4 regions of the Streptomyces sp. NPDC002779 genome follow, and region 4 is predicted to be linked to each of the others. Evidence: riboswitches for the same ligand, from Rfam matches in the RefSeq annotation. Region 4 holds a riboswitch; each other region holds the start of a gene.

Region 1 (7,309 bases), on a different contig from region 4:
CCGCGACCAGGAGGATCAGCAGTCCCGCGAACAGCCACGGGGCGTCCTCGGAGTGGGCGCTGGTCCGGGAGCCGGGCGGGGCGAAGAGGGGCCAGCCGATGGCGGCCAGGCCGACCGCGCTGACCAGGGTGAGGGCGGCGATCGAGCGGGGGCCGAGGCGGATGGGGCGGGCCTGGGGGGTGGGGGGCTGCGGGGTGCGGTTCGGGGTCATGAGAGGGCCCGCTCGACCTGGGCGACCGTGAGCCACTGCTGCGGGGCGAGGATCTTGGTGACCTGCGGGGCGAAGGAGGGGGACGACACCACCACCTCAGCCGTGGGGCCGTCGGCGATCACCTCTCCCTCCGCCAGCAGCAGCACGCGGTGGGCCAGCTCGGCGGCCAGCTCCACGTCGTGCGTGGCCAGGACGATCGCGTGGCCCTCGGCCGCGAGCCCGCGCAGGACCCCGACCAGGCGGGCCTTCGCCGCGTAGTCCAGGCCCCGGGTCGGTTCGTCGAGCAGGAGCAGGGGCGGGCGGGCGGTCAGTACGACGGCGAGCGCGAGCGCCAGGCGCTGGCCCTCGGAGAGGTCCCGGGGGTGGGTGTCGTCGCTCACGCCGGGCAGCAGCTCGGTGACCAGGGCGCGGCAGGTGCCGGGGGTGGCGTCCGCGTCGGCGTCGGCCGCGGCGCATTCGGCGGCGACCGTGTCGGCGTAGAGGAGGTCGAGGGGTTCCTGCGGGACGAGGCCCACGTGGCGGATCAGGTCGGGGGGTGCAGTGCGGTGGGGGGTGACTCCGCCGACGCGGACCTCGCCGGAGGAGGGTTCCACCAGGCCGACGAGGGTGTTGAGCAGGGTGGACTTTCCGGCGCCGTTGCGGCCCATGAGGGCGATGGTCTCGCCGGGGGTGACGGTGAGGTCGACCTTGCGGAGGCTGCGGATGCGGGCCGCGCCGCGGGTGACGGTCAGGGCCCGTACTTCGGCTGTGAGAGGGGACGGCGGGGTGCTGGGGGTGCGGCGGAACCAGCGGCGGGTGGGGGCGCCCAGTGGGGTGGGGGTTGTGGTTTGGGGGCGGCTGCGGGTGGGGTGTGGCTGGTCGCGCAGTTCCCCGCGCCCCTTTGGGGAGTTGGTGTCCCGTTCCTTCAGCTGGTGCCGTAGGTCTGCTGCCCTTCTGCGGGCGTCCCTGACCGTCAGGGGCAAGGGGGTCCAGCCCGCCAGGCGGCCCAGGGCCACGACCGGTGGGGTGACCGGGGAGATCGCCATGACCTCCGCCGGGGGGCCGAGGACGGGGGCCGCTCCCGGGGACGGGAGCAGGACGACGTTGTCGGCGTACTGGATGACCCGTTCCAGGCGGTGCTCGGCCATCAGGACCGTCGTGCCCAGGTCGTGGACCAGGCGCTGGAGGACCGCCAGGACCTCCTCCGCCGCCGCCGGGTCCAGGGCGGAGGTCGGTTCGTCGAGGACCAGGACCTGGGGGTGGGGGGTGAGGACCGAGCCGATCGCCACGCGCTGCTGCTGGCCGCCGGAGAGGGTCGCGATCGGGCGGTTGCGCAGATCGGCCAGGCCCAGCAGGTCCAGGGTCTCCTCGACCCGGCGGCGCATGACGTCCGGGGCCAGACCCAACGACTCCATGCCGTAAGCCAGTTCGTCCTCCACCGTGTCCGTCACGAAGTGGGCGCGGGGGTCCTGGCCCACCGTGCCGACCACGTCGGCGAGTTCGCGCGGCTTGTGGGTGCGGGTGTCGCGGCCGGCGACGGTCACCCGGCCGCGCAGGGTGCCGCCGGTGAAGTGCGGGACCAGGCCGCTCACGGCGCCCAGGACCGTGGACTTGCCCACGCCCGACGGGCCCACGAGCAGGACGAGTTCGCCTTCCGGTACCTCGAAGTCGATGTGCCGCACCGTGGGTTCGCGCTGTCCGTCGTACGTCACGGAGACGTTCTCGAAGCGGATCACGACGGCTCCTTCGGGGTGGGGGCGAGGACGGCGGGGAGCAGGCCGAGGAGGATCGCCGCGGCGGGCCAGAGGGGCAGGGTGGGGGCGGTCAGGGGGATCACGCCGGGCTCCAGCGCCGCGGGGTCCCGGGCCTCGGCCAGGAACATGAGCGCGGCGACCGCCGTCCCGGACGCCGTCACCAGCCAGGCCCGCGCGCCCCAGGGGTCGGGGCGGTAGCGGGTGCGGGTGACTCGGCGGCCGCCCAGGCGCAGGCCGACGAGGGCGGTGGTGAGCCCGGCGAGGAGGACGGGGAGGCCGTAGGTGCCGCCCTCCGGCGTCAGGACGCCGTAGGTCCCGGCGCAGACGCCGAGCAGGCCGCCGAGTGTGAGGGCGGTGGTGGTACGGCGTACGGCGGGCGGGACGTCGGCGGTACGGCCGTATCCGCGGGCGTCCATCGCGGCGGCGAGGGCGACCGAGCGTTCCAGGGCGCCCTCCAGGACGGGCAGGCCCACTTGGAGCAGGCCCCTGATTCCCTTGTCCTGGCGGCCTCTCAGGCGGCGGGCGGCCCGTAGGCGCTGGACGTCCGCGATGAGGTTCGGGGCGAAGGTGAGCGCCACGACCACCGCGACGCCCATCTCGTACAGGGCACCCGGGAGGCATTTGAGGAGGCGGGTGGGGTTGGCGAGGGCGTTCGCCGCGCCCACGCAGATGAGGAGGGTGGCCAGCCGCAGGGCGTCGTAGAGGGCGAAGACGATGCCCTCCGCGTGGACCCGGCCGCCCAGGCGGATGCCCTGCGCCCAGTCGGGGAGGGGGATCTCGGGGAGGGTGACCAGGGTGTGGGTGCCGGGGATGGGGGAGCCGAGGACGACGGCGAAGGCGAGGCGGATGAGGATGACGGCGAGGGCGAGCTTGACGAAGGCGTTGTAGGAGCGGGACCAGGGGGTGTTCTGGCGGCAGGTCACGACGACGTAGGCGGACGTGGCTATGAGGAGGGTGAGGAGGAGGGGGTTGGTGGTACGGGTCGCGGCGGTGCCGAGGGCTAGGGACCAGAGCCACCAGGCACCGGGGTGGAGGGGGACGCGGGGCGTGGGCCTGGGCGGGGTGGGTTCGCCCACCGGCGCATGCTGGGTGCCGCTGCGCCCCGAACGGCTGGGCGCCTTACCCATGCCCGCGTCGGCGTGCCTGCCAGATTGCCGCCGCTCCCAGGGTCGCCACGCCCGCTACGCCCGCCCACAGGCCCACGGACGGGCCGTCCGTCTGCTCCGTGCTCTCGGGCGCCGACTTCGCCACCTTCTCGCCGCAACCCGCGCTCGGGTAGCCCGCGATGGCGCACAGCAGGGCGTTGGAGTCGTAGCGGAGCGGCTTGGCGACCGAGGCCAGCGCATCCGCCGTGGTGGCGTCCTCGCCGACCCGCGCGCAGGCCGTGCGGAGCTTCGGCGGGGTATCTCCCGAGGGGGACTCCGTCTTGGTGCCGAAGTCGATCACCAGGGCCACCCGCTTCTCGCCGTCCCGGGCCGGTGTCCGCGCGCAGATCGCCCCGAAGGACGCCGTGCCGCGCGGGGTCGCCGCGTCCGACGAGTCCTCGCTCAGGGTGAAGCGGAACCCCTGGACGTCGCCGTCCGAGGGGACCGTCGTGGACGGGCCCAGGGTGGCGTACGTCCAGGACGAACCGTCGCGGTCCCAGAAGGACCAGTAGCGGTACCCGGCGGCCTGCGCCGAGGGGGCCGCGGCCCACAGGGCGAGCACGGCCAGCAGCAGTGCGCAGGCCCGGCGTGTCACAGCTGCTGCCCCTTGTTGCGGCCGGTGAACAGGAAGCCGACGCCGATGCCCGCGACCAGGCCCACGCCGATGATCCACCAGACGCTGACGCCGTCCTCGTCGTCCTCCGCCTTCTCGGCGGCCTTCGCGGTGGCCTGCGTCCTCGGCTCGGGGCCGGTGGCGTTGAGCTGCTTCACCAGGTCCGTGCCGCCGAAGGCACGCGGGTCCGCCCCGGCCGCCTCGGCCGCGAGGATCAGCTGAGCGTAGGCGGCGGGGCCGTTCTGCTTCGCCCAGTCCGCGGAGTTCTTCTCCAGCCAGGTCAGCGGCTTCTCCGCCGCCTTCGGGCCGGCCGTCACGGCGAGCGCGACGACCGCGTCGGCCGTGTTGCCGTAGTCGGGCTGGTCCTCGGCACCGGCGAGGGCGGACATCAGGTGGCTGTCCTTCTTCATCGCCTCGGCGAGGTAGGAGGCGCCGTTGGCGGCGACCCGGTCGGGCTCGGTGGCGTCGGCGCAGCGCAGGTCGGTGTCGTCGGCCGCCTTCGCCGACTCCATGCTCATGCCCTTCAGGCCGAGCACGGCCGCCGCGGTCGCGTCCGCGTTGGCGGTGAGCTTGCCCTTCTTGTCGGGCTGGTAGGCGAACGCGCCGCCGTCCTCGCAGGGCAGCGCCAGCTCGCGCAGGGCGTCGTAGGGGGACTTGCCGCCCTTGACCGTGGTGTCGGGTTCCTGGCCCACGGCGTTGAGGGCGCCGATGACGACGGACGTGGAGTTGGCGTCGCTCGGGCCGCCGGGGGTGTAGCCCCAGCCGCCGTCCTTGTTCTGCACGCTCTTGAGCCAGGTGACCGCCTTGAGGGCGACGTCCATGTGGTCGCCGTCACCGGCCAGGGCAAGGGCCTGGGCCGCGGCGGCCGTGCTGTTGGTGTCGACCATGACCTTGGCGTCGCAGGCCTTGGCGGGCTCGGCGCGGAAGGGGGCGAAGGCGCCGTTCGCGCACTGCTGGCCGAGCAGCCAGTCGACGGCCTTGGCGGCGGGCCGCACATCCGACTTGTGCTGGGCGATCAGGGCCAGCGACTGGCGCCAGACGCCGTCGTACGTCGGATCGGCGGTGCCGTACAGACCGGAGGGGATCGCCACGGACGGCGACGGTGACGGGGACGCGGCCATGACGGGCGTGGCCGTGCCGATCACGGCGGTGGCGGCCAGGACCGCGGCGCTGCGGCGGACGTTCATGATCGGCGGGTGCCTCTCCCTGGGGGGAGCCGGGCAGCACGGGACGACCCCGGGCGGCTCGGCTCCGCAGACCTCGACGGTGCCGTGCGGCGGCGGGCTGCCGACGCACGTGAGCCGTTTCACGTACCCGTGCGGGGCAGTCCGGCTCGCAGCTTCTTCGGCTTCTTCGTCTTCTGAAGGCTTCTTCGGCTGCTCACGGTTGCGGGTCAGCGCCGGAATTGCACCGGCTTCCCCCCGTACGGGTGTGATGACGACGCGGCCACTCTACCGGCCCGTACATCCGGCTCTTACGGAACCCTCACACGGCCCGGTACGTCACCGGCTCGCTCCCCGTCACCGTCTCCGCCCTGCCCAGCTTCACCAGTCGGCGCAGGTGGGACTCGGCCTCCGAGACCGCGATGGTGCGTGAGCCGTAGGGGATCTGCTCCCAGGGGCGGTTCCATTCCATGCGCTCGGCGAGCTGCCAGGCGGTGAGGGGTTCCCGGAGGAGGGTGAGGAGGCCGGTGAGGCGCGTCTCGTGGTGGGTGAGCAGCTCCCGCACGCGGGCCTCCGCGCCGGTGAAGGGGTGCTGGTGGGCCGGGAGGATCTCGGCGGGGGCCAGTCGGGCGACGCGTTCCAGGGAGTCCAGGTAGTCGCCGAGGGGGTCGGTGACGGTGGTGTCGTCGGGGTCCTCGTACAGGCCGATGTGCGGGGTGATCTCCGGCAGGACGTGGTCGCCGGAGAACAGGCGCCCGTGGCCGGGGAGTTGCTCGGGGTGCTCCTCCTCCAGGTGCAGGCAGACGTGGCCCGGGGTGTGGCCCGGGGTCCAGATCGCGCGCAGCCGGCGGCCGGGGAGGTCGAGGAGTTCGCCCGGGACGATCTCGCGGTCCGGGAGGGCGGGGGAGAGGCCGGGCAGGGCACGGCGGCGGGCGCAGCGCAGCGGGGCCACATGCTCCTCGGGGGCGCCTGCCGCGGTGAGCTTCGCCGCCATGTACGCGAACCAGCGCTCGGGTTCGGCCGAGCGGGCGCGGCGCACGATCGCCGTGTCCGCCTCGTGCATCGCGATCCAGGCGCCGGAGGCCTCGCGCACGGCGCCGGACAGGCCGTGGTGGTCGGGGTGGTGGTGGGTGACGACCACGCCGTGGACCTCACCGACGGACGTACCGCAGGCCGTCAGGCCCTCGGCGAGGGTGTCCCAGGAGGCCGGGTCGTCCCAGCCCGTGTCGATCAGCACGGGCCCGCGGTCGGTGTCGACGACGTAGACGAGGGTGTGGCCGAGCGGGTTGTCCGGGATGGGGACCTGGAGGGAGCGAACGCCCCCGCCGTGATCGTGGGTTCTCGTCATCTGCCCCTCCGCGTCGCGGTCATTGCCCACTATAACTAGAACTGGTATCAGTTCTGAGGCAGCGTCAGAAACAGTGCAGCGTCAGAAACAGTGCTCAGCTCCGCAGGAGGCGTCGGCCATGACCGAGCTCGTGGAACACGGACAGCTGTTCATCGGCGGGGAGTTGACCGATCCCCTCGGCAAGGACTTCATCGAGGTCGTCTCACCGCACACGGAAGAGGTCATCGGGCGGGTGCCGCACGCGTCCACCGCCGACGTGGACCGGGCCGTCGCCGTCGCCCGCAGGGCCTTCGACGAAGGGCCCTGGCCGCGGATGTCCCTGGAGGAGCGGATCGAGGTCGTCACCCGGATCAAGGACGCCTTCGCCGTGCGGCACGAGGAGATCGCCCGGGTCATCTCCTCGGAGAACGGCTCCCCTTACTCCTGGAGCGTCCTCGCGCAGGCGCTCGGCGCGATGATGGTGTGGGACTCCGCCATCACCGTCGCGCGCAACTTCACCTACGAGGAACACCGCGACGGCGTCCTCGGCAAGATCCTCGTGCGGCGCGAGCCGGTCGGGGTCGTGGCGGCCGTAGTGCCCTGGAACGTCCCGCAGTTCGTCGCCGCCGCCAAGCTCGGCCCCGCCCTGCTCACCGGCTGCACGGTGGTGCTCAAGCCGTCCCCCGAGACGCCGCTCGACGCCTGTCTGCTCGCCGAGATCACCCAGGAGGCCGGGCTGCCGGAGGGGGTCCTGTCCATCCTCCCCGCCGACCGCGAGGTCAGCGAGTACCTCGTCGGGCACCCCGGCGTCGACAAGGTCTCCTTCACCGGCTCGGTCGCCGCGGGCAAGCGCGTGATGGAGGTGGCCGCGCGGAACCTGACGCGGGTGACCCTGGAGTTGGGCGGCAAGTCGGCGGCGGTCGTGCTGCCGGACGCGGACGTCGACACCGCGGTGGCCGGCATCGTCCCGGCGGCCTGGATGAACAACGGCCAGGCCTGCGTCGCCCAGACCCGCATCCTGCTGCCCCGCTCCCGCTACGACGAGTTCGCCGAGGCCCTCGCCGCCGCCGCGAACGCCCTCGTCGTCGGCGACCCCCTCGACCCCGCGACGCAGGTC
Region 2 (7,309 bases), on a different contig from region 4:
TCGGAGAGGAACCGGGCGAGTTCGGTGAGGTTGGCGGAGCCGCCCTCGACGAGGTACCGCAGCGCCTCGGCGACCACACCGGCGGGCACCGACGACTCGGCCATCAACTCGGCGTCCGGGACGCTCTCTCCGCCCAGCAGCACCGTCGGGATGCCGGACGCCTTCAGCGCGGCGAGCCCGTCCTCCCAGGCGCGCTTGCCGCCGAGCAGCCGGACGACGGCGATGTCGGCGCCCGCGATGAGCGCGGGCAGTTCCGCGGCGACGTCCACGCGGGTCGGGTTGCCGATCCGGTAGGAGGCGCCGGACGCGGCCCTGGCCGCCAGCAGATCCGTGTCGGCGGTCGACAACAACAACACTGTGCTCATGCGGGCGCTCCCGGTGGAATGAAAGGCAGTCCTTGCGGCGCGCCCGACTCGATGAGCCGCCAGAGCGCGTCGGTGTCCGCGTGCTGTTCGATCAGATCGCCCAGCCGGTCCAGCTGTTCCTCGCGCAGCGCGGCGAAGGAGGTGTCGGGGGCCGGTACGAAGCGGCGACCCGCGGCGGCCGCCACCTCCCGCAGGAACGCCCGGCGGAAACCGTCCGACTCCAGCGATCCGTGCCAGTGCGTGCCCCAGGTCTGCCCGACCCGGCAGCCGTCTAGGAAGGGCTCGCCGCCCGCGACGGAAGCGACCCCGTGGTGGATCTCGTACCCCTCGACCCGCTCGCCGAGGGCTTCCCCCACCGGCCGGGTGAGGGTCTTCTCGCGCGCGAACCGCACCCGTACGGGCAGGACGCCGAGCCCTTCGACGCGGCCCCTGCGGCTCTCCACGTCGTCCTCGATGTGCTCGCCGAGCACCTGGAAGCCGCCGCAGATGCCGAGCACGGGCCGCTGTTCGGCGGCCCTGCGCACGAGGGCGTCGGCGAGCCCCCGCGCGCGCAGCCACTCCAGCGCCTTCACCGTGCCCCGGGTCCCGGGGACCACGACGAGGTCGGCGTCGGCCAGTTCCTCCGGCCGGTCCACGAACCGCACGACGACACCCGGCTCGGCGGCCAGCGCGTCGACGTCGGTGAAGTTGGACATGAGCGGGACCGCGCAGACGGCCACCCGCAGCACGTCCGCGCCGACGGGCGGGGCGACCACGGACTCCCGCACGGTCCCGCGCAGGGAGACGCGCAGTCCGTCCTCCTCGTCGATGCCGAGCCCGTGCCGGAAGGGCAGGACGCCGTACGTGCGGCGCCCGGTGAGGTCGTGCAGCATGTCGAGGCCGGGTTCCAGCAGCGAGACGTCACCGCGGAACTTGTTGACCAGGAACCCGGCGACGAGTTCCTGGTCCTCCCGGGAGAGGAGCGCCACCGTCCCGAAGAAGGAGGCGAAGACGCCCCCGCGGTCGATGTCACCCACCACCAGCACGGGCAGCCCGGCGCGGCGCGCGACGCCCATGTTGACGATGTCGGTGCGCCGCAGATTGATCTCGGCCGGCGAACCGGCCCCCTCGCAGATCACGGCGTCATACGTGCCCCGCAGCTCGGCGAGGCAGTCGAGCACGGTCCCGAGGAGCTGCTGCTGCCGCCCGCCGTGATAGCCGCGCGCGCTCAACTCGCCCACCGGCTTGCCCATGAGCACGACCTGACTGCTCTGCTCGCCGCCCGGCTTGAGCAGCACCGGGTTCATCAGCGCGGTCGGTTCGACGCGGCAGGCCTGCGCCTGCATGGCCTGCGCCCGGCCGATCTCGGCGCCCTCGCGGGTGACGAAGGAGTTCAGCGACATGTTCTGCGCCTTGAAGGGCGCGACCTTCACCCCCTGCCGGACCAGCCAGCGGCAGATCCCGGCGGTGACGACACTCTTGCCGGCGTCGGAGGTGGTACCGGCGACCAGGAGACCTCCGCCGTTCATGACCGCCTCCCCGCCACGACGCGGCGCGCGACGACGCTGACCGCCAGCGCCAGCCAGCTCACCCGCCGGGACAGCCGTACGGCCCGTTCGATGTCCCCGACCTCCACAGCACGCCCTTCCCCGTTCAGCACCGGCCGGTGCTCGATCCGTCCGCCGTACGACAAGGTCCCCCCGAGCCGCACCCCCAGCGCCCCCGCGAACGACGCCTCCACGGGCCCGGCGTTGGGGCTCGGATGCCGCGCCGCGTCAGCCCGCCAGGCCCGCACCGCACCCCGGGGATCGCCTCCGGCGACGGCGGCGAGTACGGCGGTCAGCCGCGCCCCGGGCCACCCGGCGACGTCGTCGAGGCGGGCGGAGGCCCAGCCGTAGCGCCGGTAACGGGGCGACTTGTGGCCGACCATGGCGTCGAGGGTGTTCACCGCCCGGAACCCGAGGAGCCCCGGCACCGAGCCCACGGCCCCCCACACCAGTGCTCCCACGACGGCGTCGGAGGTGTTCTCGGCGACGGACTCCACCACCGCCCGCGCGATCCCGTCGGCGTCCAGCGCCTGCGGATCCCGCCCGCACAGATGCGGCAGCCGCGCCCGCGCCGCCTCGACGTCCCCCGCCCGCAGCGCTCGCCCGACGGTCCGGGCCTCCCGCCCGAGCGAAGTCCCCCCGACCACCGCCCAGGTGGCGGCAGCGGTCAGCGCGACGGAAGCGGCGGGGGAGCGGCGTACCGCACGGGAGGCGAGCGCACCCACGGCGACGGCGCCACCGGCGCACACGGCGGTGTGCAGCGCGCCCCGGCCCCGGTCGTCCCGCCACAGCCGCCGTTCCACGGCGCTCGCGGCCCGCCCGAACACGGCGACCGGATGCCCGCGGCGGGGATCGCCGAGGATCAGGTCACCGAGGAGGCCGGCGGCGGCGCCGTACGCGAAGACGCGATCGGCCCGCATCGGCTCAGCCGGCCGACGGGTCGGCCGGAACCCCGGCGTCGGGGGTCGTGCATCTCGGAGCCTGTGTCAGACGGCAGCCGCGCATGGCGATATGTCCTCACTCAGGGTGTCCACGCCCTGGTTCGACTAGACCGGCGGTGAGAGTTCCTGGCTCCCGGGGCTTCCTACCCCGGTGACAGTGGCGGGACCGCGCCGGAATCGCACCGGCTTCCTCTCCTGCCGCCGTAAATGGCTCCGGCAGTCCACCACGGGCCCGGAACAGCCGTCAACTTGCTGTTGACCTGCGAGAGGAGAGTGTGCTGAGGCCCACACCGGGTCCGGCCGGGCGGGGTTGGCCCCTGGGGTCACCCGCCCCCGGCCGACTGCCCGCAAGTGCCTTGCGCGACCGCGCGCGTACGCGAAAGCGCCCTGCCCCGAACACCCCGTAAGGGGCACCGGAACAGGGCGCGAGCCCGTCGCGCGAGGCGCGTCAGACCACGATCAGATAGATCCCGTACGCCACAGCCGCCGCGCACGCCGCGAAACACGCGTACGCGCCGGTGACCGCCAGTCCCGCGGAGCCCCCCTGCTCCGCGGCCCGCTCGCGCCGCGTCAGACCCGCGATGCCGAGGGTGAACAGGGCCACCAGGGCCACGGTGACCACGAGGCTGACGCCGAAGACGGAGCCGAGAGCCGCCCAGTCGATCTTCATGATGCTGCTTCCTTGAGTATCCGGTCGGGGGTCAGACGCGGGCCGACGGCGTCGGGCCCCCGGCCGGGGCCGGGATCGTCGCCGCGAGCTCCTCGGTCACCGGGCCGGCGGGCGGCGGCGTGACGGCCGCCATCGCCGTGGTCACGACACCCGCGGGCTCCTCGGTCTCGTTGACGTTGGTGTGGTCGACGATCTCGCGGCGGGACACCTTCCAGATGGCCGCGCTGGAGCCGACCAGGAACACCGCCACGACCGCCGTGCCCCAGGGGCCGAAGTTCGTGACCCACTCGGCCAGCGCACCGACGAGCGCCGCGGCCGGCAGCGTCAGGCCCCACGCGACGAACATCCGCGTCGCCGTGGACCAGCGGACGACGCCGCCCTTGCGGCCGAGGCCCGCGCCCATCACCGCACCGGAGACGGAGTGCGTGGTGGAGAGGGAGAAACCGAGGTGGGAGGAGGCCAGGATGACCGTCGCCGCGCTGGTCTGGGCGGCGAAGCCCTGCTGCGGCTGGAGGTCGGTCAGGCCCTTGCCCATGGTGCGGATGATCCGCCAGCCACCGAGGTAGGTGCCGAGCGCGATGGCCACGCCCGCGGAGAGGATGACCCACATCGGCGGGTCCGAGTCGGGCGCCAGGGTGCCGCCGGCGACGAGGGCGAGGGTGATGATGCCCATCGTCTTCTGCGCGTCGTTGGTGCCGTGGGCGAGGGAGACCAGGCCGGCGGAGGCGATCTGGCCGGCGCGGTAGCCCTTCTCGGAGGACTGGCTGCCGTCGGCCTTCTTGCCCAGGGAGTACATCAGCTTCGTCGCGAGCATCGCCGCGAGGCCCGCGACCAGCGGGGCGGCGATCGCCGGGATGAGGACCTTGGTGACGAGCACGTCGCCGTGGACCGCGCCGACGCCCGCCGAGGCGATGGTCGCGCCGATCAGGCCGCCCATGAGGGCGTGCGAGGAGCTGGAGGGCAGACCGACCAGCCAGGTCAGCAGATTCCAGAGGATCGCCCCGACCAGCGCGGCGAAGATGACCTCGGGACGGATGCCGGTCTCGTCCACGAGACCTTTGGAGATCGTGTTGGCGACCTCCACGGAGAGGAACGCGCCGACAAGGTTCAGCACGGCGGACATGGCCACCGCGACCTTGGGCTTGAGGGCACCGGTCGAGATGGTCGTGGCCATCGCATTGGCGGTGTCGTGAAAACCGTTCGTGAAATCGAACGCGAGTGCGGTTATTACCACAATCGCGAGGATCAGCGAGAAGTTTTCCATTTACCCAGGCAATCGTTCGAGGTCATTGGCTGGACGAACGTAAGTAACCTGAGTGAACGGAAGGTGAACTGGGGTGAGCTACGGGGTGTCTGAACAAGGCGTTCCGTCTTGCGTCGGTTCCATGCGGCTCCGCAGGCTTCAGGCGCCCCAAGGGCCGGGAGCCCCGGGCGACCTTCCGGAGCGGGCTCAGGGGCCGTGAAAGAGATCCTGGTCACCCCTGAAGCCGGGCGCGTCGGCTGGCAGGATCGCCGCATGGCTGAGCAGCGAGAGAACCGGCGGGGCGCGGGGGAGTCATGGCCGGAGGGCGTGGGCCCCGAGGAGGCGCGCGCGTGGCAGGAACTGGTCGCGACGGCCCGCCGGACCGTGTCCGACGGTCTGGTGGTGGGCACGTCCGGGAACGTCTCGGTACGCGTCGGTGACACGGTCCTGGTCACCCCCACGGGGGTGCCGTACGACCGGCTCACGCCCGAGGACGTGACGGGCGTCGACCTGTCCGGGCGCCGGGTCCTCGGAAAGCTGCGGCCCACGAGCGAGCTGCCCATGCATCTCGCCGTCTACGGCGCCACCGGCGCCCGCGCGATCGTCCACACACACGCCGTGCACGCCACGGCCGTCTCGACGCTGGTCCAGGAGGTCCCGGCGATCCACTACATCACCGCGGACCTCGGCGGCCCCGTCCGGGTCGCCCCGTATGCGACGTACGGCACCGAGGAACTGGCCGAGAACATGCTCCGGGCCCTGACCGACCGCACCGCCTGCCTCCTGCAGAACCACGGCACCCTGGCCTACGGCGCCACCCTGACCCAGGCCTACGACCGCACGGCCCAGCTGGAGTGGATGTGCCGAGTCTGGCTCACGGCGTCCTCGATACCGGGCCTGTCCCCCTCCCTGCTGTCCGCCGAACAACTGACGGAGGTGAGGGAGAGGCTGCGGGGCTACGGCCAGCAGTCCTGACCCGGCGGCCCTCGGGCCCGCGCGCTACCCCGCTGGCGGTGCCGGGGGTCCTCCGCCTCGCGCGTCCGCTGTTCCGTTGTCCGAGAGGCATGTCGTCCGTCCCGCTGACCGCCGCCTGCGCCCACCGTCCCGCTGGCGGTGGCGCGTGCGCGTCGCCCTGCTGGCGTGGCCCGGTCCGGTGTCCCGTCGGCCGTGAGGCATGTCGTCCGTTCCGCTGGCCGGCGCCCGCGTCCACCGTCCCGCTGGCGGTGACCCGCGTCGGCCCTCCCGCCGGCGGTGACGCGCGCCCGCCGCCCCGCTGGCGTGACGCCGGTCCGCCGTCCCGCTGACCGGCGCCTGTGTCCTCCGTCCGCTGGTAGTTACGCGCGTCCGCCGCCCTGCTGGCGTAGCGCGGGTCCGCAGTCCCGTTGGCCGTGACGCATGTCCGCCGTTCCGCCGACCGGTGCCTGCATCCGCCGTCCCGCTGGCGGTGACGCGCGCTCGCCGACCCGCTGGCGTGACGCCGTTCCGCTGTCCCTTTGGCCGTGACGCATGTCCGCCGTTCCGCTGACCGTCGCCCGCCCCCGCCGTCCCGCTGGCCGTGACCCGCGTTTGCCCTCCCGCTGCCGCGACGCGGATCCGCCGCTCCGCTGACCGTCACGCGCGTCCGCTCTCCCGCTGACGGCGCCCGCGTCTGCCCTCCCGCTGGCCGCCCCCCCGGCCTCCGCCCACCCTTGCCGCCCCCGCGTCCGCCCACCCCTGCCGCCCCCGCGTCCGCCCACCCCTGCCGTCTCGCCCCCCTAACCGTCTCGCCCCCCTAACCGCCCCGCCCCCGCCCTCCCACTGGCCGTACGCGGGGTCCGCCAGGACACTGGTGGCGTGCGCACTGTCACCGCGACGGCCGCTGCCGTCACCATGGCCCTGGCCGCCGGCGCGGCAAGCGTGGCCGCCGGGCGACTCGCCAGCGATGCCGCGCTCAAGGCGCCCCCCGGCAGGCCCCTGCCCACCGAACCCCGGCTCACGGTGCACGGCACGGCGGCCGGCCAGATCTCGCTCACCCGCGACCTGGCCTCCCTGCGCCCCGGCGTCTACGGCCTCGGCGGCGACGGCTCGCACGCGGTCGTGGGCCCCGTCCTCGGCACCGCGACCCACACCGCCGACACGGTCGTCCGCCGCCTGGAACGCGTCACCCACGGCACCCTCAGCCCCGGCGACCGGGTCTGGCTCACCCCCAACCTCCACGTCGGCGACCCCCGCGCCGCACTCGGCCTCGACCACGCCGACGTCGACATCCCCGGCGAACTCGGCCCGCTGCCCGCCTGGTTCGTGCCCGGCGCCCGCCCCACCTGGATCATCGCGGTGCACGGTCTCGGCACCACCCGCGAACTCGCCATGAACGTCATGGAGTCCCTCACCGCCCGCCACTTCCCGGTCCTCGCCCTCGGCTACCGCGGCGACCTGGGGGCACCCCGCTCCCCGGACGGCCTGAGCCACCTCGGTGAGACCGAGTGGCGCGACCTGGACGCGGCACTCCGCTACGCCGTGCGCTACGGAGCCCGGCAGTTCGTCCTGCTCGGCTGGTCCACCGGCGCCACGATGGCCCTGCGCGC
Region 3 (7,309 bases), on a different contig from region 4:
TTGCCCTTGCCGAAGACCTCGCCCTGCTGCGGGGTGGCCTCGTCCTTGTCCTTGGGGGCCTCGGAGAGGGACTGGAACTTCTTGTACGTCTCCATGGCGGCGGCGACCTTGGGGTCGTCGAGGTTGGAGACGTACTTGTCGCCGTCCTTCTTCACCAGTTCGGCACCCTCACCGATGGTGAGGCCGACGAAGTGGTACCAGTTCTGGCCGGGCAGGTAGATCGGCTCGGCGTCGGTCTTCTCGCCGATCGTCTTCAGGTCCTTGTAGAACTCGTCGCGGGTCTTGGGGGTGTCCTTGATGCCCGCGTCGGCCCAGACGCTCTTGTTGTAGAGGACGACACGATTGGCGAAGTACCAGGGCGCCGCGTACTGCTTGCCCTCGAAGACCGAGGAGTTGTTCAGCGACTCGGTCCACTCGGCGCCGATCTCGGCCTTCAGGTCGGCCAGGTCGGCGAGGCCGCCGGTCTTGGCGTAGGCCGGGGTCTGGGTGTTGCCGATCTCGAAGACGTCCGGCGGGTTCTCCTCCGACAGGGCGGTGGTGAGCTTCTGCTGGATGCCGTTCCACTGCTGGATCTCGAACTTGACCTTCGCCTTGGTCTTCTTCTCGAAGGCGGCGGCAACGTCCTTCTGCCACTGGTCGGGGGAAGAACCGTCCATCACCCAGACGGTGAGGGTCTGGCCCGCGTAACCGTCCGCGCCGGCCTTGCCGCCCTCGTCGCCGTCGTCGCCCCCGCACGCCGCGATGGAGACCATCATTGCCGCGACACCGATCGCGGATATCAGCTTGCGCTTCACGCCACCCTCCTCAGGGATGCCCATGAACCCCCCGCCCATGGGCCGGGACCTGGACCAATGGTGTAGACCAGTACCCGGAGCTTGGACCAGACCAAAAATCCTGTCAAGGGGGCCGGAACCCGCTCTGACCAGCCGTTATGTGACCTACATATGCAGGAACCTTTAAGTAAGAAGGCAGCGAAAACACCGGCGCCGGAGTACTCTCGTCCGCTAGACCACTTGGCTCTATGGACTAGACCAAAAGTGGTGGTGAGGGTATACAGAGGGGATCACGAGGTGAGCCGCATCCGGAGCCGGGAAGGCAGAGCATGAGCACCGACGTCAGCAGTGCGGAGAACGAGGTTGGGGCGACCGTCCGTACCGCGCGCGTGCCCAAGTACTACCGCTTGAAGAAGCATCTGCTGGACATGACGGAGACACAGGCGCCGGGCACCCCCGTCCCGCCCGAGCGCACGCTGGCGGCGGAGTTCGACACCTCCCGCACGACGGTGCGTCAGGCCCTGCAGGAACTGGTCGTCGAGGGCCGCCTGGAGCGGATCCAGGGCAAGGGCACCTTCGTCGCCAAGCCGAAGGTCTCCCAGGCGCTCCAACTCACCTCGTACACCGAGGACATGCGCGCCCAGGGCCTCGAACCGACCTCGCAGCTGCTGGACATCGGCTACATCACCGCCGACGACCGCCTCGCCGGTCTGCTCGACATCACCGCGGGCGGGCGTGTGCTGCGCATCGAACGCCTGCGCATGGCCAACGGCGAGCCGATGGCGATCGAGACGACCCACCTGAGCGCCAAGCGCTTCCCGGCACTCCGGCGCAGCCTGGTGAAGTACACGTCCCTCTACACCGCGTTGGCCGAGGTCTACGACGTCCATCTCGCCGAGGCCGAGGAGACCATCGAGACCTCGCTGGCCACACCCCGCGAGGCGGGCCTGCTCGGCACGGACGTGGGCCTGCCGATGCTGATGCTCTCCCGCCACTCCCTGGCCCGGGACGGCCGGCCGGTGGAGTGGGTGCGGTCGGTGTACCGGGGCGACCGCTACAAGTTCGTGGCGAGGCTGAAGCGGCCGCAGGAGTAGTGCCGTCGCGAGGCTGAAGCGGCCGCAGGAGTGAGCCCGGGCGGCAGCGGCGTCGGCCGGGGGCTGGGGGGGGCGCCCCCGGGACAACACAGCGTGGCGAGGCTGAGCGGCCGTAGTAATAAGCCGGTTGAAGCTTCGACCGAGTCAGCGCCCGCGGTACAGCGCCCCTTCCCTTCCGGCACTACGGTCCTCCCCGTCATCGCATGGACGGGAGGACGACCCGGTGCGCACCGCGAACACTCGAACCATCGTCATGGACCCTCGTCGGACTGGTCGGCGCCACCGGCTGGGCGGTACTCGCGCCGGCCCGCGGGGCGGACGTCTCCGCCGCCTGGATGATCGCCGCGGCCCTCGGCTCGATCGTCGCCCCGGCCGGGCTGTTCCCGCCGCCGCTCCTTCGAGCGGATGCGGACGGACCGGCAGGAGTCGGACCCGCGCCAGGGTTTCCGGTGCTGCTGAGGCCAGTTGGCCGGACCGATATACGGACGAGGGGTTCCGTTTCTGCGACACCGTGACCTAGATTGCCTGCGCGTTTTCAGGTGATCAGCGAGGGGACGGAGCCGTCAGATGTCACAAGCCCCAGAGGCGAGCGGAGAGCCGGTGGTGACGCCCGCGCGCGTCGTCATCGCCCTCTGCCTGTTCGCGCCCTTCGTGGCGATGCTGTGGGTCGGGTCGTACGCGAAAACCGACCCGGCCTTCATCGGCATCCCGTTCTTCTACTGGTACCAGATGGCCTGGGTGGTCCTGTCGACCGCGCTGACGATGGTCGCGTACAAGCTGTGGCAGCGTGACCAGCGCGCACGTCGTGGAGGCGGCAAGTGAACGACGGCGTGAACGGCGTCGCACTCGCCGTCTTCATCTTCTTCTTCCTGGCCGTCACGGTCATGGGCTTCCTCGCCGCGCGCTGGCGCAAGGCCGAGAACGAGCACAGCCTCGACGAATGGGGCCTGGGCGGACGGTCGTTCGGCACCTGGGTCACCTGGTTCCTGCTCGGCGGCGACCTGTACACGGCGTACACCTTCGTGGCGGTCCCGGCGGCGATCTACGCGGCCGGCGCGGCGGGCTTCTTCGCGGTGCCGTACACGATCCTGGTCTACCCGCTGATCTTTACGTTCCTGCCCCGCCTGTGGTCGGTCTCCCACAAGCACGGGTACGTGACGACGTCGGACTTCGTGCGCGGCCGCTTCGGCTCCAAGGGCCTGTCGCTGGCGGTGGCCCTGACCGGCATCCTCGCCACCATGCCGTACATCGCGCTGCAACTCGTCGGCATCCAGGCGGTGCTGGACGTGATGGGCGTCGGCGGCGGGGAGGACACCAACTGGTTCATCAAGGACCTGCCGCTGCTGATCGCGTTCGGTGTGCTGGCCGCGTACACCTACTCCTCGGGGCTGCGCGCCCCGGCGCTGATCGCCTTCGTCAAGGACACCCTGATCTATCTGGTGATCGCGGTGGCGATCATCTACATCCCGATCAAGCTGGGCGGGTTCGACGACATCTTCGCCGACGCGGGCGAGAAGTTCACCACCACCGGGGTGGGCGGTCTCGTCCCACCGGAGGCCGGCCAGTGGACGTACGCCACCCTGGCGCTGGGCTCGGCGCTGGCGCTGTTCATGTACCCGCACTCGATCACCGCGACCCTCTCCTCCGGGAGCCGTGAGGTGATCCGCCGCAACACCACGATCCTGCCGCTGTACTCGCTGATGCTCGGTCTGCTCGCGCTGCTCGGCTTCATGGCGATCGCGGCCGGGGTGAAGGTGGACAACGGCCAGCTGGCGATCCCGCAGCTGTTCGAGAACATGTTCCCGGACTGGTTCGCGGGCGTGGCCTTCGCGGCGATCGGCATCGGCGCCCTGGTGCCGGCGGCCATCATGTCCATCGCGGCGGCGAACCTCTTCACCCGCAACATCTACAAGGACTTCATCAGGCCGGACGCCACCCCGCAGCAGGAGACCAAGGTCTCCAAGATCGTGTCCCTGCTGGTGAAGGTGGGCGCGCTGGCCTTCGTCCTGACGATGGACAAGACGGTCGCCATCAACTTCCAGCTGCTGGGCGGCATCTGGATCCTGCAGACCTTCCCGGCCCTGGTCGGCGGCCTGTTCACCCGCTGGTTCCACCGCTGGGCGCTGCTCGGCGGCTGGGCGGTCGGCATGCTCTACGGCACGGTGGCGGCGTACGGTGTCGCCTCGCCGACGCAGAAGCACTTCGGCGGTTCGTCGAAGGAGATCCCCGGCATCGGGGAGATCGGCTACATCGGCCTGACGGCGTTCGTGCTGAACCTGGTCGTCACCGTGGTCCTTACCTTCGTCCTGAGGGCGGCGAAGGCCCCCGAGGGCATCGACGAGACGAGCCCCGAGGACTACACGGCGGACGCGGGCGATCCGGGCGTGCAGAAGGAACTGAAGCCGATTCCCTGACCGGGAACCCCACCCGCAGCGGGCCGCCGAAATGCAGGACATCGGCGGCCCGTCGTCGTCCACACTTGACCGCATGGACTTCCAGATCCGGCCGGTGGAACCCGCCGAACACGACGAACTGGGCGAGATCACCGCCCGCGCCTACCTCCAGGACGGCCTCCTCACCTTCGGCGAGGCCGACTGGTACCTCGGTGAACTCCGCGCTGTCGCCAAGCGGGCGGCGGCCGCCGAGGTCCTGGTGGCCGCGGAGTGCGACCGGCTCCTCGGCGGCGTCACCTTCGTGCCGGCCGGCGGCCCCATGGCCGATCTCGCCCGCCCCGGGGAGGCGGAGATCCGCATGCTGGCGGTGGCGCACGCGGCCCGCGGCCGGGGCGTGGGAGAAGCCCTCGTGCGCGCCTGCGTCGACCGGGCGCGCACGACGACGGGGTGCACGGGCATCGTCCTGTCCACCCAGGCCCTGATGCACACCGCCCACCGCATCTACGAGCGCCTCGGCTTCCGGCGCGCCCCGGAACGCGACTGGAACCCCATCCCGGAGCACGGCGACTTCACTCTCCTCACCTATGAGTTGACGCTCTGAAGCCGACGCGACACAACATCTGGGGGTGACATCGCGGGGCGGCACAAGATGTATGCTCGTGCTCGCTGTCGCCGCAGGGGAATCCGGTGCGAATCCGGAACTGTCCCGCAACGGTGTACTTGGGCACATCCGTGCCCGATCGTCAGTCCGAGGACCTGCCGACAGCGCACCCGGCCGTCCGGTCCGGGTGCCAGACGTCCGGGCCTCGAGGAATGGGCCGGTGGACGCGACGCCCCGTGCGCTCGTGAGCTGCCTCCTGCCCTCCGCAAGGCCCCGTGCCGAGCGAGGGAGAGCCCCCAGTGACCATCGCGCCAGCCGACCCGGCTTCAGCTTCAGCCGCCCAGGTGGAGACCGACGGTCCCGGAACCGCGCTGCTGCGGACCCTGACCGAGCTGACCGCCGACCTCCCCGACGCCGACCCCGGCCGGGTCGCCGCCGCCGCGCTGCGCGGCCGGTCCGCCCGCGCGGACGAGGCGGAGTTGCGCGAGCTGGCCACCGAGGCGGCGGCCGGGCTCATCTCCGAGGACCCCGCCTACTCCCGGCTGGCCGCCCGGCTGCTCACCCTCGGCATCCGCGAGGAGGCCGCCTCCCAGGGCGTCACGTCCTTCACCGGGTCGGTCGCGGTCGGCCACCGGGAGGGACTCATCGCCGACCGGACCGCGGAGTTCGTACGGATCCACGCCGAGCGCCTGGACGCGCTGGTCGACCCGGGCGCCGACGACCGCTTCGGTTACTTCGGACTGCGCACCCTGCACAGCCGGTACCTCCTGCGGCACCCCCTCACCCGCAAGGTCGTCGAGACCCCCCAGCACTTCCTGCTCCGCGTCGCCGCCGGTCTCGCCGAGGACGACACCGTCCGCGCGCTGGACGAAGTCGCCGCGCTCTACCGGCTCATGAGCCGTCTCGACTACCTCCCCTCCTCCCCCACGCTCTTCAACTCCGGCACCCGGCACCCCCAGATGTCGTCCTGCTACCTCCTCGACTCCCCCAAGGACGAGCTGGACTCCATCTACGACCGCTACCACCAGGTCGCCCGGCTCTCCAAGCACGCCGGCGGCATCGGGCTGTCGTACTCCCGCATCCGCGCCCGGGGTTCGCTGATCCGCGGTACCAACGGGCACTCCAACGGCATCGTCCCGTTCCTGAAGACCCTCGACGCCTCCGTCGCCGCCGTGAACCAGGGCGGCCGCCGCAAGGGAGCCGCCGCGGTCTACCTGGAGACCTGGCACTCCGACATCGAGGAGTTCCTGGAGCTGCGCGACAACACCGGCGAGGACGCCCGCCGTACGCACAACCTCAACCTCGCGCACTGGGTGCCGGACGAGTTCATGCGCCGGGTGAACGCCGACGAGCCGTGGAGCCTGTTCTCCCCCGCCGACGTGCCCGAGCTGGTCGACCTGTGGGGCGAGGAGTTCGACGCGGCGTACCGCAAGGCGGAGGCCGGCGGGCTCGCCCGCCGGACCATCCCCGCCCGTGACCTGTACGGCCGCATGATGCGCACCCTCGCGCAGACCGGCAACGGCTGGATGACCTTCAAGGACGCCGCCAACCGCACCGCCAACCAGACCGCCCTGCCGGGCCATGTGGTCCACTCCTCCAACCTCTGCACCGAGATCCTGGAGGTCACCGACGACGGGGAGACCGCGGTCTGCAACCTGGGGTCGGTGAACCTCGGTGCCTTCGTCGACCAGGGCGGCATCGACTGGGAACGCCTGGACGAGACGGTCCGTACGGCCGTCACCTTCCTCGACCGGGTCGTCGACATCAACTTCTACCCGACCGAGCAGGCGGGCCGCTCCAACGCCAAGTGGCGCCCCGTGGGCCTGGGCGCGATGGGCCTGCAGGACGTCTTCTTCAAGCTGCGGCTGCCCTTCGACTCGCCGGAGGCCAAGGCGCTCTCCACCCGGATCGCCGAGCGCGTGATGCTCGCCGCCTACGAGGCCTCCGCCGACCTCGCCGAGCGCAACGGCCCGCTGCCGGCCTGGGAGAAGACCCGTACCGCGCGGGGCGTCCTGCACCCCGACCACTACGACACCGAACTCACCTGGCCCGAGCGGTGGTCGGCGCTGCGCGAGCGGATCGCCGAGGTCGGGATGCGCAACTCCCTCCTCCTCGCCATCGCGCCCACCGCCACCATCGCCTCCATCGCCGGCGTCTACGAGTGCATCGAGCCGCAGGTGTCCAACCTGTTCAAGCGCGAGACGCTGTCCGGCGAGTTCCTCCAGGTCAACTCCTACCTGGTGCGGGAGCTGAAGGAGCTGGGCGTCTGGGACGCCCGCACCCGCGAGGCGCTGCGCGAGGCGAACGGCTCGGTGCAGGACTTCGGGTGGATCCCGGAGGAGGTACGGCGGCTGTACCGCACGGCGTGGGAGATCCCGCAGCGCGGACTGATCGACATGGCCGCGGCCCGGACCCCGTTCCTGGACCAGTCCCAGTCCCTGAACCTCT
Region 4 (7,309 bases):
TCATGGGTGGCCATGACCACCGTCGTACCGCTCGCCCGCAGCCGTTCCAGCGTGGCGAGCAGCCGTTCCTGCCCGTCCGGATCGAGCCCGGCGGTCGGCTCGTCGAGGATCAGCACCCGTGGCCGCATCGCCACCGCGCCCGCGATGGCCGTCCGCTTGCGCTGACCGTAGGAGAGCAGATGGGTCGGCCGATCGGCCAACGCCGTGATGTCCAGCGCCGCCAGCGCCTCCTCGACCCGCCCGCGCACCTCGGTGTCGGTGAGCCCGAGATTGAGCGGCCCGAAGGACACGTCCTGCCCGACGGACGCCGCGAACAGCTGATCGTCCGGATCCTGCACTACCAACTGCACGGTGGTCCGCAGCCGGGTCAGCCCCTTGCGGTCGTACGAGACCGGCTTCCCCTCGACGGTCAACCGGCCCGTGCGCGGCCGCAGTCCGCCGCTCAGCAGCCGCATCAGCGTGGTCTTGCCGCTGCCGTTGCGTCCGAGCAGGGCCAGCGCCCGCCCCTCGCACACCTCGAAGTCCAGCCCGTCGAGCACGACCGGCCCTTCCTCGTAGGCGTAGGACGCGCCCTGGAGGGCGACCAACTCGCTCATGACAGGGGGCCTTCCAGTACGAGGGTGAGGGCGGCCAGCGCGACGAGGAGCGCGCAGCTCGCGGCCGTGAAACGGGCGGAGACGCGGGCCTCGGGCACCAGTACGCGCAGCGTGCCGTCGTAGCCGCGTCCGGCGAGCCCGGACTGCAGCCGCACGGCCCGCTCGAAGGCCCGCACGAAGGCGGTGGCCCCGAGCCCGCCCAGGGACCGCCAGGTCGCGGCCCGCGTGGTGTGCCCGAGCCGCGCGGCCTGCGCCTCCCGGACCCGGCGCATCGAGTCCAGCAGCAGGAAACTCATCCGGTACGTCACCAGCGCCACGTCGACCACGGCCGCCGGTATCCCGGCCTTCACCAGCCGGGGCAGCAGATCCGACATCGGCGTGGTGAACGCGAACAGCAGCACGCCCAGGGAGGCCGCCGAGGTGCGCAGCAGCAACTCCCCGGCGCGCAGCGCACCGTCGTCGGCGAGGGAGACGAACCCCTGCGGCCCGCCCACCTGGACGAGCAGCGTGGCCGCACCGGTCACACAGAAACCCAGCGGCACCCGGTAGGCGCGCCACAGCTTCCGGCCCGGCACACCCGCCGGACCGAGCAGGACGATCAGGGACGTCACAAGGACCAGGGCGGCGCCCGGCCACGGCGGCAGGGAGATCGCGAGCACGGTCAGGCCGAGCCCGAGCACGGCCTTGTCCACGGGATGGCGCCGGCGCCAGCGACTGCTGTGCGCCGCCGCGTCGATCGGCAGCACCGGGGATCAGACCCCTTCGCGGTCGGACTCCCCGGCACCCCGCGCGCCCACGGCATCCCGTTCCAGCGCCCGCTGTTCACCCTGCTTGCGGCCGCGCCGCAGGCCGAAGTAGTAGCACAGGACGCCCGCGCCGAGCGCTGCCTGGAGGGCGAACAGCGCCGACTCGATCTCCCCGGAGGGAGGTTCGTACAGGGGCGAGAACCAGGGTTCGTAGTCCGGGTCGATCTCGGTGATGGCCGTCTCCGCCTCGGCGTCGGCGCCGGTGAAGGGCTCCTCTTTGTGGTCGCCGAGACCGAGGACGAGCGGCATCACCGCGAGCAGCGCCACGGCCAGCAGGAGCAGCAGGTTGATCTTCGTGTTGCGGCTCATCGGGCCACCGCCTCGCTCGACTCGGTCCGGGCCCGCTTGCCGTCGGTCAGGAGCACGCCGAGCCGGGTCAGTTCCCCCTTGCTGGACTGCACCAGCAGCCGCATCACGAGCACGGTGAGAAGTCCCTCGCTCACCGCGAGCGGGATCTGCGTGACGGCGAAGATGGAGCCGAACTTGCCGAGCGCGCCCAGGAACCCGCTGCTCGGGTCGGGGAACGCGAGCGCCAGCTGAACGCTGGTGACGCAGTAGGTGGACAGGTCGGCGACGAACGCGCCGCAGAACACGGCGCCCATCAGCGGCACGTCGTAGCGCCGTAGCAGCTTGTAGACGGCGTATCCGGCCCAGGGCCCGACGATCGCCATGGAGAAGACGTTGGCGCCGAGGGTGGTCAGGCCGCCGTGCGCGAGCAGCAGCGCCTGGAAGAGCAGGGTGATGGTGCCCAGGACCGCCATGATCGGCGGCCGGAAGAGGATGGCGCCCAGGCCGGTGCCGGTGGGGTGGGAGCAGCTTCCGGTCACGGAGGGCAGTTTGAGAGCGGACAGGACGAAGGTGAAGGCACCGGAGGCGCCGAGGAGCAGGGTGCTCTCCGGGTGTTCCCTGACCTCACGGGTGAGTGACCGGACTCCGTGGACGACGAACGGCGCGGACGCGACGCCCCAGGCGACGGCGTGCGCCGGAGGCAGAAATCCCTCGGCTATGTGCATGGCTCAGCAGACCCTCTCCAGCACCTCGTGGATGGTTGACGCGCCTTGGCCGGTCTCCTGGCTGACGGGTGACACCGCCCGTACTCCGCCTTCCCGGGTCCGAGGACCCAGTGGCTGCCCGCGAGGGCCGGAGCCGGACTTCCCGATCACAGTGGCGAGGGCCGCACCGGCATCACACCGGATTTCCCGTTCACCAAGGCGTGGTGACAGTAGTGCCTGATCAGGTCGGCTGACAAGCGCTCCCCAGGGGCGCAAGGACGGCGCACGCCCGCACACGCGCCGGGGCGCGCACCGGCGGCGCCCGGTTCCCGGGCGGGCGGGGGGTCAGTCCCAGCTGTAGCCGTCCCCGAAGTTGAGGGTGTGCTCCAGCACGTCCTCCAGCGGGTCGTTGATCTCGACGGTGTTGACCACGGTGACCACGGGCGCGTTGTTGGAGACATGCACGCCGGGGGCGTCGTGGGCGGCGGCGTCACCGGCGGCGGCGAGAACCGCGGCGGTCAGGGCGGCGGGGACGAGAGTGACGCGTACGCGCATGGCTGCTCTCCTTCGGCATCGGGGCCCACACCGTGTAAGAACCCGATCGGGAGGTACCGCGCACCCCCGCCTCGAAGTCAACCAGACCGGGCAATTCACCTGGAAGAGGCTGGCGTCCGGCGGTGCGGGCTCTCGCGGACCGGCCCGCTGACCGTCTCCAGCAGGTGGGTCACCAGTGGGTTCTCGTCGCCCTTCCGCCAGGCGACGGCGACGCGCGTGCGCGCGGTGCCGGGCCCGACCCCGCGGAAAGCGACGCCCTTCAGCCGCATACGGCGAATACCGGCCGGGGCGAGGGAGACCCCCAGACCGGTCTCGACGAGCGCGCACACGGTCTGCCACTCCACGGCGTGCTGAACGACATGAGGGGTGAAGCCCGCCGCGGTGCACAGGCCGGTGATCCGGTCGTGCAGAAGCGGTCCGGCCTCGCGGGGAAGCAGCACGAAGGGTGAGCCCGCCAACTGCGCCGGACGCACCGTGCGTTGGGCGGCCAGGGGGTGGGCGGACGGCAGCACGGCGACGAAGGGTTCGGTGAGCACCGTCCGGAACGCCAGCTCCGGGTCGGTGTCATCGGGCTCCCGCAGCAGGCCGATGTCGAGGCTCCCGTCGTGCAGGGCGGCGATCTGCGGGGTGGTGGTCATCTCGCGGATGTCCAGGTGCACGGCGGGGAACCGCTGCCGGAAGTCGCGGAGCAGGCGGGGCAGGACGGTCAGGGCGAGGGAGGCGGCGAAACCGATGCGCAGCCGGCCGGCCCGGCCCGCGCCGACGGCCCGGGCGGCGGCCAGTGCGTCCGCGAGGTCGCCGAGGGCGCGCCGGGCGGCCGGCAGCAGCTCGTGTCCGGCGGGGGTGAGGGTGACGCGGCCGGGCTCCCGGCGGAACAACGGATGGCCGACCTTCTCCTCCAGGCGACGGATCTGCTGGCTCAACGGCGGCTGCGCGATGCCCAGGCGGGCGGCCGCGTGACCGAAGTGGAGTTCCTCGGCCAGTACGACGAAGGCGTGCAGCTGGGGGAGCGGCAGTTCGGGTCGGTCCATACGCCTAGAGATATCAGCTCGCGCCGATGGTCGTATTAGACGTATTCCTGCTGGTCACCTAGCGTCGGCGCATGACAGAGCGACGTGCGATCCTCAGCGGCTCCACCTTCGAGGAGCAGATCGGCTACGCCCGCGCCGTGGTGGACGGCGACCGGGTGCATGTGTCCGGGACGACCGGCTTCGACTACGCCACCATGACGATCTCGGACGACGTGGTGGAACAGGCCGAACAGTGCCTGCGCACCATCGAAGCCGCCCTGGCGGAAGCGCGGTGCACCTTCGCCGACGTGGTGCGGGTGCGCTACCTGCTGCCCGACCGCGCGGACTTCGAGCCGTGCTGGCCGGCCCTGCGCCGCCGCTTCGGTGACGTCCGCCCGGCCGCCACGATGCTGATGTGCGGCCCGGCCGACCCTCGGATGAAGATCGAGATCGAGGTGTACGCGCGGCGCGGGGCCGGAAAGCCGCGCGACGCGCCGGGAGGTGTCCCGGTGACGGGCGCGGCATCCCGGAATGCTGTATAGTCGATCTTGAGCGGTCCGCCGGGAGCCCGGCGCTCCGGTTCTGCGTTGGTGGTCCAAGGAAAGACGCCCCGCTTCCTGCGGGGAGATGCAGGTGCAAGGCCTGCCCGGCGCTCAGATATGTGGCCCGTCCCGAACATCGGGGCGGGCCACATGCGTTGTCCGGCGCATGCTCCGTCCGGGCGTCCGGCGTACGTCTGTTGGTTGATCCGAGGCTCACCCCCTCGACTTCTTCGTGTCATCTGCCAGTACGGCCTGCCGAGCGCGCCGGTGAAGACTCGCTGCCACGGCCGAGGGCCCCGGAACGCGGGGTCCGGCAGGGCCGCGTACCGGAGGAAGAGCAGAAGGGGGCAGCACGTGAGCGTGCAGCAGTACGACCGGATCGGCGAGGCATTCGAGGGGTTCAAGTCCTTGCCGCTGATGCGGTACGGGGAGGTGCCGAGCTTCCTGGGCATGGTCGGGGACGTGACCGGCAAGTCGGTCCTCGACCTGGCGTGCGGCACCGGTTTCTACAGCCGGGAGTTCAAGCGGCGGGGCGCGACGGATGTCTTCGGGGTCGACATCTCCGCGGAGATGATCGCCGCCGCACGGGAGATGGAGCAGCGCGATCCGCTCGGGGTCCGCTACGAGGTCGGTGACGTGGGTGAACTGCGGCCGCTGGAGCGGCGTTTCGACATCGCGCTGGGTGTGCAGTGCCTCAACTACGCCGAGGACATCGCCGCGATGGAGCGGATGTGCCGGAACATCCACCGCAGCCTGGTGCCGGGCGGGGAGTTCTTCGTGCTCGCCCAGAAGCCCGACTACCGGTTCGACTGTCCGTCCCTGGACAAGTACGGGTTCCGCTGCGAGCCCGCCGGCGAGGAGATCGAGACGGGCCCGCGGGTGCGGGTCACGGCCCTGCTCGACCCGCAGCCGATCACCATCGTCAGCACGGCCCCGCGCCGCGAGGTCTACGAGACGTGTCTGCGGGCCAGCGGCTTCGGTGCGCTGGAGTGGGTCCCGCTGCAGGTGTCCGAGGCCGGCCTCCGGGAGTTCGGCGAGGACTTCTGGGCGGACGTCCTCGCCCACCCACCCCTGGAGATGCTGCGCTGCCGCGCCTGACCGGGGCCCGGTAGCACGGGAGTTGGGTGCGCAGGCGTTGTCGGAATGGGTGCGCTGCCGCGGGAGAGTACGGTCGATGTGCTGGAGAAGCGGCTGCCGGAGGACATTCTCGGCAGCCGTCACCCCGCGGGGAGCTGACTGCAGCCCGAGCGGGAACCGGCCGATGAGTTCGGCGTCAACCGCACCACGCTCAAGCATGCGTTCGGGCGGCGGCCCATGCCGGGCTGCTGGAGACGCGGCACGGAGTGGGGACCCGGGTGCGGGACGTCCTGCGCCTGGGCGGGGCGGACCTGCTGCCGATGCTCGTGGGGCACAGCCCGGACTGGATCGGTGAGCTCTTTGAAGTCCGGCGCTCCATTGGCGCGTTGATCGCGGAGCGCGCCGCCGCCCGTGCCACCCCGGCTCAAGTCACCGAACTGCGCGCCCTGATGACGGCGGTCCGGGCGGCTCAGGGCGGCGAGGCCCCGCAGCTCGCGGATGCCGAGGTGCACCGCGCCCTGGCCCGGGCGACCGGCAACCGGGTGTACGTGCTGCTGACCAACACCCTGTGCAACGCCTACCTGCCGGTACGGGCGGCGCTGGTCGGACCGTTCGCCGAAGCGGAGGCCGCCCACGCCCGGCTGGCCCCGGTCGTCGACGCCGTGGCCGCCGGTGACCGGGCGGCGGCCCACGCCACCGCGGACGCCTACCTGCCGGCCACGGAACGCATCATGCTCGACGACCTCGCGCGTGCCCGCGACGCCGAAGCCGCGGGCGAGTTGGAGTCCGCTGTGCGGGTCGGGCGTGACGACGGGGCGGCGGCTCGGCGCGCCATGGGACGCCTGCTGTTCGCCGCCGGAGCCGAAGAGGTTCTCACCGGCGTCGCGCACGCCGAACCGCGTTGCGGCGCAGGGGGCCGCCCCAGCCGAGTTCCTGCGCCCCGGCCAGGGCGGCCGCCCATTGGCGCCGAGTGCGTCCAGTGGCTGCCGGGACAGCCGTACGCGCACTGCTCGCCGAGCACCGGATCGAACAGCCCTACGAACAGCTCCCCACCGCCTCTTGACGCCGCCTGCGATCAGTCCTCGTCCCGCTCCGGCAGGGCAGAGTAGCCGTCGGGCCCCGGCGTACGGCCCTCCGGCGGGTAGTCGCAGTCGAGGCTGGAGATCTCGTAGTCGTCGCCCTCGCTCTGTTCCTGATCGACGACCACCGCCGCGGTGCAGACCCGGCCGTGTTCATCGGTGAACGTGACGATCTCGCTGTAGTCCGTTGGCTGGCTGCATCCCGTCAGCAGCAACGCCGCCGCCCCGGCTGCCATCGCCACGCCGAGCCCCCACCGCGGTGTCATGTCTGTCCCCTCACTGTCCGCCGACCGACGAGGTCGTCCCGATACTGAGCGACTGCGATTATTCATTGCTCGGACTGCGAGCGTGGGGGCTTCGCGCGGTCCGTGGGTTCGGCCAGCTCTCGCTTGATGCGTTCCCACAGCCGTTCCGGAGGCGGAGTCGCCAGGTCCGACAGGTCGACCTCGGATGCGGCGGTGACCACCCTGGTCACGCGGGCCAGTTCCTGTCGGCAGAGCACGCAGCCGGCCAGGTGCTGCAGGACGACGGCGTCCTCGGACCGCCCGGCGTTGCCCAGTGCCAGCTCCAGCAGGTGCGCGTGATCGACGTGTGTCACCGCTGCCCTCCCGTCTCCCGTGTTCTTGTGCTGGTCCCGGGCGGCTCAGGCCGG

Evidence for each region. Region 4 has a riboswitch for cobalamin ahead of ACFYW5_RS26260 (energy-coupling factor ABC transporter permease). Riboswitches for the same ligand answer to the same signal wherever they lie in the genome.
Region 1: it holds a riboswitch for cobalamin, as region 4 does, so the genes downstream of both, ACFYW5_RS09240 (prenyltransferase/squalene oxidase repeat-containing protein) here and ACFYW5_RS26260 (energy-coupling factor ABC transporter permease) in region 4, are expected to answer to the same signal.
Region 2: it holds a riboswitch for cobalamin, as region 4 does, so the genes downstream of both, ACFYW5_RS22395 (cobalamin biosynthesis protein) here and ACFYW5_RS26260 (energy-coupling factor ABC transporter permease) in region 4, are expected to answer to the same signal.
Region 3: it holds a riboswitch for cobalamin, as region 4 does, so the genes downstream of both, ACFYW5_RS02115 (ribonucleoside-diphosphate reductase subunit alpha) here and ACFYW5_RS26260 (energy-coupling factor ABC transporter permease) in region 4, are expected to answer to the same signal.

What each region holds. Positions count from the first base shown of each region.
Region 1 covers NZ_JBIAQC010000002.1:805,179-812,487, forward strand. The annotation lists gene ACFYW5_RS09220 (ECF transporter S component) at 1-211, opposite strand, end outside; gene ACFYW5_RS09225 (ABC transporter ATP-binding protein) at 208-1,926, opposite strand; gene ACFYW5_RS09230 (CbiQ family ECF transporter T component) at 1,923-3,071, opposite strand; gene ACFYW5_RS09235 (SCO2322 family protein) at 3,064-3,684, opposite strand; gene ACFYW5_RS09240 (prenyltransferase/squalene oxidase repeat-containing protein) at 3,681-4,889, opposite strand; cobalamin riboswitch at 5,002-5,163, opposite strand; gene ACFYW5_RS09245 (MBL fold metallo-hydrolase) at 5,188-6,213, opposite strand; gene ACFYW5_RS09250 (aldehyde dehydrogenase) at 6,332-7,309, shown strand, end outside.
Region 2 covers NZ_JBIAQC010000007.1:421,522-428,830, forward strand. The annotation lists gene cobN (cobaltochelatase subunit CobN) at 1-365, opposite strand, end outside; gene ACFYW5_RS22390 (cobyric acid synthase) at 362-1,873, opposite strand; gene ACFYW5_RS22395 (cobalamin biosynthesis protein) at 1,870-2,811, opposite strand; cobalamin riboswitch at 2,932-3,074, opposite strand; gene ACFYW5_RS22400 (hypothetical protein) at 3,281-3,502, opposite strand; gene ACFYW5_RS22405 (anion permease) at 3,534-4,766, opposite strand; gene ACFYW5_RS22410 (class II aldolase/adducin family protein) at 5,019-5,720, shown strand; gene ACFYW5_RS22415 (alpha/beta hydrolase family protein) at 6,579-7,309, shown strand, end outside.
Region 3 covers NZ_JBIAQC010000001.1:462,297-469,605, forward strand. The annotation lists gene ACFYW5_RS02090 (extracellular solute-binding protein) at 1-794, opposite strand, end outside; gene ACFYW5_RS02095 (GntR family transcriptional regulator) at 1,103-1,867, shown strand; gene ACFYW5_RS02100 (DUF3311 domain-containing protein) at 2,435-2,689, shown strand; gene mctP (monocarboxylate uptake permease MctP) at 2,686-4,281, shown strand; gene ACFYW5_RS02110 (GNAT family N-acetyltransferase) at 4,355-4,861, shown strand; cobalamin riboswitch at 4,897-5,039, shown strand; gene ACFYW5_RS02115 (ribonucleoside-diphosphate reductase subunit alpha) at 5,161-7,309, shown strand, end outside.
Region 4 covers NZ_JBIAQC010000010.1:5,340-12,648, forward strand. The annotation lists gene ACFYW5_RS26245 (energy-coupling factor ABC transporter ATP-binding protein) at 1-596, opposite strand, end outside; gene cbiQ (cobalt ECF transporter T component CbiQ) at 593-1,342, opposite strand; gene ACFYW5_RS26255 (energy-coupling factor ABC transporter substrate-binding protein) at 1,349-1,711, opposite strand; gene ACFYW5_RS26260 (energy-coupling factor ABC transporter permease) at 1,708-2,415, opposite strand; cobalamin riboswitch at 2,445-2,628, opposite strand; gene ACFYW5_RS26265 (hypothetical protein) at 2,740-2,949, opposite strand; gene ACFYW5_RS26270 (LysR family transcriptional regulator) at 3,045-3,980, opposite strand; gene ACFYW5_RS26275 (RidA family protein) at 4,052-4,501, shown strand; tRNA gene ACFYW5_RS26280 (tRNA-Gly) at 4,544-4,613, shown strand; gene ACFYW5_RS26285 (class I SAM-dependent methyltransferase) at 4,856-5,599, shown strand; gene ACFYW5_RS26290 (FadR/GntR family transcriptional regulator) at 5,857-6,687, shown strand; gene ACFYW5_RS26295 (hypothetical protein) at 6,654-6,923, opposite strand; gene ACFYW5_RS26300 (hypothetical protein) at 6,986-7,255, opposite strand; gene ACFYW5_RS26305 (class F sortase) at 7,301-7,309, opposite strand, start outside.